DNA from 2 places in the Neisseria arctica genome. Region 2 is predicted to be linked to the other one. Evidence: predicted binding sites of a transcription regulator. Region 2 holds the regulator's gene; the other holds the start of a gene.

Region 1 (4,829 bases), 820 kb from region 2:
CGTAACGTTCGGTTTCCGCACGGAAGGGACGGATCATTTGTGAGTGGCAGTTATAACAACCTTCACGTACATAAATGTCACGACCGGCTACCTGCAACGCGCTATAAGGCTTTACCCCCGGCGCAGGCTCGGTTACGGATTTAGTAAAAAACAATGGTACGATTTCAATCAGGAAACCTACACTGATTACCAAGAAGGTAAACACAATCAGGAACCCGACTTTTTCTTCAGCTAGTTGTTGTAATTTCATTTTAGTAGCCTATCTTTCAGGTTTTTAATGATGCTGTGTTTGGGAAACCGCAGGAATTTCCGCATCTACGGCTTTTCCGCTTACTACAGTGCGGTAAACGTTATAAGCCATCAGAACCATACCGCTCAAATACAGCAAGCCGCCGAAGAAACGGATCATATAGAAAGGCATACTGCCTTTTACAGCTTCAACGAAAGAATAAGTCAGCGTACCATCATCATTTAAAGCACCCCACATCAGGCCTTGCATAACACCTGAAATCCACATAGAGGCGATATACAACACTACACCGATAGTTGCGATCCAGAAATGCGCTTCAATCAGCTTGGTGCTGTACATTTCTTTTTTGCCCCACAAGCGGGGAATCAGATAATAGATGGAACCGATAGTAATAAAACCTACCCATCCCAAAGCGCCGGAATGAACGTGACCTACAGTCCAGTCGGTATAGTGGCTCAATGCGTTAACGGTTTTAATCGACATCATTGGACCTTCGAAAGTCGACATACCGTAGAACGAAAGTGATACTACCAAGAATTTCAAAATCGGATCGGTACGTAATTTATGCCATGCACCGGAGAGAGTCATAATACCGTTGATCATACCACCCCAAGAAGGTGCGAACAAAATCAACGACAAAACCATACCTAAAGATTGAGTCCAATCCGGCAATGCGGTGTAGTGCAAATGATGCGGACCTGCCCACATGTAGGTAAAAATCAAAGCCCAGAAGTGCACAACAGACAAACGGTAAGAATAAACCGGGCGCCCAGCTTGTTTGGGAACGAAGTAATACATCATGCCCAAGAAGGCTGCTGTCAGGAAGAAACCTACCGCATTATGCCCGTACCACCATTGAACCATGGCATCAATCGCACCCGAATAAATCGGATATGACTTCATCAGACCGGCCGGAACGCTCAGGTTATTAACAATATGCAATAAGGCTACCGCCAAGATAAACGCGCCATAGAACCAGTTTGCCACATAAATGTGTTTGATTTTACGTGTTGCAATAGTACCGAAGAATACAACTGCATAGGTTACCCAAACCAAAGCAATCAAAATATCAATCGGCCATTCCAATTCGGCATACTCTTTACCTTGCGTAAGGCCCAACGGTAAAGTAATGGCCGCCAACACGATAACCAGCTGCCAACCCCAGAATGTAATGGCAGGCAGGATATTACCGCCGAAAAGGCGGACATTACAGGTGCGCTGCACAACATAATAAGATGTGGCAAACAGACCGCAACCGCCAAATGCAAAAATAACCGCATTAGTATGCAGCGGACGTAAGCGGCCGAAGTGGAACCACGGGCCGACTTCCGCCAAATTTAGGGAAGGAGCAAACAGCTGGGCTGCAATAATCACACCCACCAGCATGCCCACGATACCCCAAACTACAGTCATGATGGCGAACTGGCGCACCACCTTGTAGTTATAAGTTTGCGTTTCCATGAGGGTCTCCATTAAACATGGCTTTACTAATAATATACTATCGGTTTCGCCTAGGCGGCCTCTGAACGGAACGATGCCCGACAAAAACACGCAAAGATATACCCGATTTTTCTTAATTTAACACCACCGACAGCCCTAGAAGGTACAGCCAGCAGAAGCTTAACTGAGATATTCTAAAGCAAAACCTGTGTTGTACCAAGTCAAATCCGTATAGAACCGTAATCTTTACGATGCTAACAAGTTGCCTTTGGTCAGATTTTGTAAGATTATAGGTTAGCCGGACAATGTTTCTTGACACAAATCAAGCGTGCTCCACTTCGCCCTACAAAACTTAACATTTAGAGATTTCGCTCCATGTTGCACTATCATTTAACTGCCAACCCGACTGCGCACCAATGGCAAATCCGCCTCACCGTTACACATTGCGATAACACTCCTTTACAACTAAAACTACCCAACTGGGTACCTGGCAGCTACCTGATCCGTGATTTTTCGCGCCATATCATTCAGATTGAAGCATTTTGCGATAGCAAACCTGCCAAGATCACCCAAATTACTAAAAATCACTGGGAAACCGAAGCCCGCTCAGGAAAGTGGCAAATTTGCTACACCGTTTACGCCTATGATTTATCTGTCCGCGGTGCTTATCTGACTTCGGAGCGGGCATTTTTTGATGGTGCCTGTCTATTTCTCTACTCACCGAATTACGAACATCTTCCACACCAAATCGAATTATGCGGTTTACCTCAAAACTGGCAAACGGCTACCACTCTGCCGGCTAAAGGCTCCCATGTTTTCCAAGCCGGCTCCTATGCCGAATTAATCGATCATCCTTTTGAAATAGGCAAGCTGGAATTTTTAGATTTCGAGGCAGCCGGTATCAATCACCGAATCGCACTGAGCGGACATTATGCCGACTTTGACCGCACACGATTGCTAAACGACATACAGAAAATCTGTACGGCACAATTGAATATGTTTGGGAAACCCGTTCCCTTTAACGAGTATCTTTTCCTATTGCATTTGGGAAACAACATTTATGGCGGCCTGGAACATATCAGCAGCACCGCCCTACTGGCCGATAGAAAGTCCCTGCCTCAAGCAAATACGGCACTTCCCAATGATGACTACATCCAACTACTCGGATTGTTCAGCCATGAGTATTTTCACGCATGGAATGTCAAATCCATCAAGCCGGCAGCTTTTCTTCCTTACCGACTTGATAGCGAAAACTACACCGAGCAGCTTTGGGCATTCGAAGGTATTACCTCTTACTACGATGATTTGTTTTTAGTGCGCAGCGGCGTTATCAGCCCGGAGGCTTACTTAAAACTTCTAGCTAAAAACATCACACGGGTTCAGCAGGGCAAAGGCCGTCTGAAACAGACCTTGGCAGAATCCAGCTTTACCGCGTGGAATAAGTACTACAAGCAAGACGAAAACAGCCCGAATGCTATTGTCAGCTATTATCAAAAAGGTGCCTTGGCCGCTTTGTGCTTGGACTTGCTCATACGCAAAGAAAGTAACAACCGATACAGTCTTGATAATGTAATGCAAATACTTTACCAAGACTGGTGCCACACACGCACGGGGATTCCTGAACAGCATTGGCAAACCCGCTGCCAAGAAATTACCGGCCTTAACCTACAAGATTTTTTTCAGACGGCCTTATATTCAACTGAAGATCTGCCCTTAGAAACCTGTTTGGCTTCGGTAGGTATCCATCTACAGTGGCAAGCCCTCCCCCGCAGTCATGGAGGCGACTTTATTGAAGCCCAGCCGGAAACAATACTTCCTGCTACTGATTTCGGTGCCCGTTACAAACAAAATGCCGACAACATCACTCTAACCCACGTCTTTAACGGAGGTAGTGCCGAATCCACCGCACTCTGCCCTCAAGACCGTATCATTGCGCTTAACGGGTTTGCCTGTACTGATTTCGACAAACAATGGTCTTCGCTGGCAATTGGCGAGACCGCCAAACTACATTATTTCCGCCACGGCGTTTTACATGAAACATTAATGACTGTGCAGCAAGCCGATTGTGACACCGCTTTGCTGAACATAACTGATCGAGAAACAGCTTACCGCTGGCTTTTCTCAAACATCACCGTATAAATACCAATAAGCAAACATTGTTGAATACGCAAAATATATACCGATGCCGTCTGAAAACTTTTCAGACGGCATCGGTTAATTTTAATATATTAAAACATCAAATATCCGCTCCATCTGCTAACATCATAAAAGGCTTCTGATGCTTTCAATATCGCCGGAGCAAAATCTTTATTTGTACATTACCAGTTGCCCAGCCAAATAGCTCAGCAGCCAAGTTATAATTTTTTGATTAGTTACCGAACCCAAAATCATCTGTAACCGCCTAAAACAAAGGAGTAAACCATGAGTATCCGCAAACTTGATGACAATCTTTATATAGCTCCGCAGCTTTCCGAGGAAGATATCCAAAAAGCTACAGAGCTCGGCATCCAAACCGTTATCTGCAACCGTCCCGACGGAGAAGAAGAAAACCAACCCTCCTTCAACACAATTTGCCAATGGCTAGATACTGCCGGCATCCGACATCATGTTCACCAACCGGTTACGGCACCGGCTATTAATACGGAAGACGCAGCGAAATTCGATTCTCTCCGCCAACAGCACCCGGCCCCTGTTTTGGCCTACTGCCGTACCGGTACACGCAGTACTTTATTATGGGCCTACACCCAAGCTGAAAAAGGTAAAGATTCAAACGAAATTCTAGAAGCCGCACGCTCGGTAGGTGTCGACTTAAGTAATTTTAGTGAACGGCTAAACAACCTTTCCCGTTAAATATCATAGTTATAAGCATTCTACAAAATCCGGTTGATTCTACTTCTTCAATCAGAAACTAAAATGCCGTCTGAAAATCATCTACAGACGGCATTTTTATATTTAACCATATCAACATACTAAACTATTTGTACTGTATTTTCAGACGGCCTATATAATTTCAGCAGATATATCTACCTATAGTTAACGGCTACAAATTTAGGCAGGATTTATAAAGCTTTCAATTTCTTGCAAAGCGATATCGGGCGTTGCGCCATGGCGTGCCGCAACCAAAGCGCCCAATGCGCAG
Region 2 (4,829 bases):
CTTCAGTAGCGGGACGCTCACCTTCAACTTGACCCGGAGCTACTTGGCGAGTAACCAAGGTACGGATCTTAACGTCTACACGGCGATCAGGCTCGATACAAGCGATCAGAGCAGCACGTTTCTTAGCACGAGAAACTTTAGCACCCAATTTAGCTACTTCAGCTTCACAAGTAGCAGTCATACGTGCTTGAGATTCACCCAAACCAACAGCAGTTACTTTAGTAGAAGCAACACCACGGTTAACCAAGTAGTTGGCTACAACGTTAGCACGACGCTCAGACAGAGCTTGGTTGTAAGCATCAGAACCCATGAAGTCGGTATGGCCTTCAACACGTACGGCTTCTACGTTAGTATTGCTCAAGCGTTGAGCCAATGCATTCAAGGTTTCAGTAGCTTCCGGACGCAGAGTATCGCGGTCAAAACCAAATAATGTTTGTGCAGACAGAGCTACAGTCTCATCAGCATACTCGGGGGCGACATTAACCGGGGTAGCGTCACCACACTCAATACGGCCTTGACTTGCTTTGTCCAAGTAGGTGTTTTGCCAGCATTCACCGTAGCTGTTGCGTACAATAGTTTGCTCGCGGTCAACGGTGTAACCGTGTTTAGTATGCGCTTCGCTAGCCATTGCAGTGCCTGAAGCAACCAGAGCAACGAACAAGGCGCTTAATTTAAGCTGTTTGGTCATTTTATTCCCTCATCAAAAATTGTTATGCAACGGAAACTTAGGTGCTGCCGCTACAAATCACCAATACAGGCCGCTGTATCAATTACAAACGGCGGCAAATCGGATATATCAGGTTTGCACTATAAAAAGGTCAAAGCAAACTGTCAATAGCGCGCTAACTGAAAACAACCGACAAACGGCCTGCTTCCTACCTATCAATCATGCCGAAAAATCAAACCCGTGTCATTTATTTACAACCAAAACACTACCCCTTTCATAGACAAGTTGCGCAAAAGCAACAACAAAACAATATATTGGTATGAATCTATACTTAGTGCAGTTTAATTTAACTTTTAAAAACAATTCACTTCAAAGTACAGAGAGTATACTCCCGCTTACAGATAGAAATATGTTACATTTATCTTAGTATTTGTCGTACAAATCCTACATATTTCCCGCCGACCACTCTATTTATTTATTGCCATGAAATTACAACAATTACGCTATGTTTTGGAAGTTTATAAACATAATTTGAATGTTTCCGAAGCTGCCGAAGCTCTTTTTACTTCACAGCCAGGTATTTCCAAACAAATACGCTTATTAGAGGACGAACTCGGTATCCAAATATTTATCCGCAGTGGGAAACGGGTAGTTTCGGTTTCCCAACCGGGAAAAGCCGTATTGGAGCTGGCAGAAAAAATATTGCATGATGTACAGAATATTAAAAATATCGGAAATGAATTTACAGATCAAAATACGGGTTCTTTAACAATAGCCACTACACATACGCAAGCACGCTATGTACTGCCGCCGATCGTAGCGAAATTTGTCGAACGCTATCCCAAAGTACAGCTCAGTATCCGCCAAGGTAACCCTCACTCAATATCGCAAATGGTTGCGAGCGGAGAGGCGGACTTTGCCATTGCAACCGAATCCCTTGAGGAACATACCGATTTACGTAAACTTCCTTGCTCAGAATGGACCCACGCAGTGATTGTACCTAAAGAGCATGCCCTACTTGACCTACAACGCCCTTTAACTCTCGAAGACCTTTCGACATATCCTCTAATTACTTATGAATTTGCCTTTAATAACGGTAGCAGCATAGCCCGTGCTTTCCAAAAAGCATATATTGAACCGCCTAAGGTTGCTCTTTCTTCCGCAGACACAGATGTTTTAAAAACTTATGTTAACTTGGGACTCGGTATCGGCTTAATGGCGAAAATAGCATTTGATCCCGAGCATGACCACACTCTACGTATGATTCCCGTAGATCATTTGTTCGAACCATCTTCAACTTACATAGCACTGCGTCCTGATACATATTTGCGCGGTTATACTTACGATTTTATTAATATATTTTCTTCCCCGCTAACTCGCCAAAAAATTGACCAAATTCTCTATGCTCCGATAGAAGAAGACTTCTCCATTTAGTTTCAAACAAGCATCAAAACTGATTAATTAATGATATTAGGATACGAAACCTTACAAATATATCAAACAGGCCGTCTGAAAGTTCAGACGGCCTGTTTGATATTTAAGCTATATTTATTTTTGTCAGAAAGCTTTTGGATTTTTACTTGAGCACCACTTTATTTAACCCTGTCAAACCGCATGTTCCGCACCATATACCATTTGCTTGAGTACTTGGGGTTTTAAAATTTGAATATGTTTATGCTCAACCAAAATCCAGCCTTCATGATGAAATTTCGATAAAGTTCTGCTCACTGTTTCTAATTTTAATCCCAGATAACTACCAATTTCCTCACGCGACATCCGCAAAATAAAATCATTGGCCGCAAAACCTCGGGAGTAAAGCCTGCTTGACAAATTTAATAAAAAAGCAGCCAACCGCTCTTCAGCACGCATATTCCCAAGCAATAGCATTACTCCTTGATCACGTACAATTTCACGGCTCATCAAACGGAAAAAATGAGTCTGCAAGCTGGGGATTCTTTGACCTAACATTTCCATATGGGCAAACGGGAGCTCGCATACTTCGCTATCTTCTAATGCGACGGCATCACAACTATGTACATGCGAACAAATACCGTCCATACCGATCAACTCACCCGACATAAAAAAACCGGTTACTTGATCGCGGCCATCTTGGCTGGCTACGGTTGTTTTAAAAAAGCCGGTACGTATAGCAAACAAAGAAGCAAAAGGCTCGCCTGCCCGAAATAAAAACTCGCCTTTTTTCAAGCGGCGGCTTTGTTTGATCACAGCATCAAGCTGCTCAAATTCAGTCGGCATCAACCCCACAGGCAAACACAGTTCACGCAGAGAACAGGTCGAACACAATGCTTTCATTTGATTTTGAGTGGTGTGTGCAGACATAATTTCTTCTAGGCTTTATAGCCTTTAAACCCTTTAAAATTAGAGTGATTGACTCAAATCAAGACATCATCATCTTGGTTGGCACATTCTACCAAACATCCGTAAAATTGCCCAATCCGCTATCACGGCGTCCGATTATTGTAACACACCCTTTTATAAAAGCCGCCACATGAAAACCATACCTATACACACCAGCCAAGAACCGGAGTTTAACCGCGAACTAATTGCCAGCCTACCTGCCAGCGGCCCCCGCTACACCTCTTATCCTACGGCAGACCGCTTCCATAGCGGCTTCGGCGAGTCTGATTACCTACAAGCGTTACAGCAGCGCAATACCGGAGCACTCAATAAACCTTTATCCCTATATATACACATACCTTTTTGCAATACCATTTGCTATTACTGCGGTTGTAACAAAATTATCACAAAAGATAAAACACGTGCCGACGCATATATAGAATACCTAGAAAAAGAAATGGCTCTATTGTCCCCGCATCTCAATGGGAAGCTTCCACTGGCACAGCTCCATTTTGGCGGCGGCACACCCACCTTCTTAGACGATGACCAGCTGGAACGTGTTTTCGACATGATACGGCGCCACTTTCAATTACTGCCGAACGGTGAGTATTCAATCGAAATAGACCCAAGGAAGGTCAGCCGGGAAACCGTCTTTCATCTGGGACGCCTCGGTTTCAACCGTATGAGTGTCGGTATTCAGGATTTCGATCCCAAAGTACAACAAGCCGTCAACCGCATCCAAACTGTTGAGGAAACCCGTGAAGTCATCGAAGCAGCGCGCGAAGCAGGATTCAAATCTGTTAGTGTTGATTTAATATATGGTTTGCCATATCAATCGCTTGAAAGCATCAAACCCACTATCGATACGGTTTTAACACTTGATCCGGACCGACTGGCACTTTACCACTACGCACACCTACCTCATATTTTTAAACCTCAACGCCGTATCGACACTGAGAGCGTACCAGGCAGCGAAGAGAAGCTTGATATACTTCAATACGCCGTACAAACCCTTACTCGGAAAGGTTATACCTTTATCGGTATGGATCATTTTGCCAAACCCAATGACGAATTAGCTATCGCCCTGCGTGAAGGCTGGCTTCAACGCAATTTCCAAGGTTATTCTACCTATGCGGACTGCGACTTAATTGCCATTGGCGTTTCCAGTATCGGTAAAATCGGCAATACTTATGTTCAAAACGAACGTGATATTGATGCCTATTACAACGCTATCGACAATGGTCGTTTACCCGTTATGCGCGGTTACCGCCTCAACCGTGACGACATTCTGCGTCGAAATATTATTCAAGATCTAATGTGCCGATTCTCACTTGATTTTCAAACATATGAAAGTTTGTTCGGTATTCCGTTCAAACAATATTTCTCAGAAGAATTGTCCGATTTACTAAACTTGGCCGAACGCGGCCTAATAATACTCAAACCTCAAGGTTTGACCGTCACGCCCAAAGGCCGCTTTGTGATCCGCAATATCGCCATGGTTTTCGATTATCATCTGCGCCATAAAGAAACAGCTGCAAAATATTCACAGACGGTTTAACCACATAAATAAAAAGGCTGCCTTCATGATGGACAGCCTTTTTATTTATAAATACAGGTTTTCCAATCAACCCACCTAAAAAATATAAATACATAAGAATTAACTTAATAAAAAATAACCACTTAAAAATAAATCAATAATTTTACAAAGATATAAAATATAAGCTAACGGAGAACAGCATTTTATTATGTTAGCCTGTTTGTTTTTTGATATATTTATCTAGCATTATTATCCGGTTAGACTTTA

The links. The regulator FNR, encoded in region 2, switches genes on or off when oxygen is low (the NO sensors DNR and NnrR bind a similar motif). The targets are predictions, from matches to a motif close to TTGATNNNNATCAA.
Region 1: LVJ86_RS01940 (M61 family metallopeptidase) is a predicted target of FNR. The motif match lies at 2,003-2,016, and genes of this name have one in related genera.

The regions. Positions count from the first base shown of each region.
Region 1 is NZ_CP091510.1:446,970-451,798, reverse strand. It holds gene ccoO (cytochrome-c oxidase, cbb3-type subunit II) at 1-250, opposite strand, end outside; gene ccoN (cytochrome-c oxidase, cbb3-type subunit I) at 275-1,711, opposite strand; gene LVJ86_RS01940 (M61 family metallopeptidase) at 2,066-3,829, shown strand; gene LVJ86_RS01935 (TIGR01244 family sulfur transferase) at 4,112-4,540, shown strand; gene LVJ86_RS01930 (carbohydrate kinase family protein) at 4,739-4,829, opposite strand, start outside.
Region 2 is NZ_CP091510.1:2,005,225-2,010,053, forward strand. It holds gene LVJ86_RS09285 (OmpA family protein) at 1-688, opposite strand, end outside; gene LVJ86_RS09290 (CysB family HTH-type transcriptional regulator) at 1,151-2,101, shown strand; gene fnr (fumarate/nitrate reduction transcriptional regulator Fnr) at 2,273-3,007, opposite strand; gene hemN (oxygen-independent coproporphyrinogen III oxidase) at 3,177-4,583, shown strand.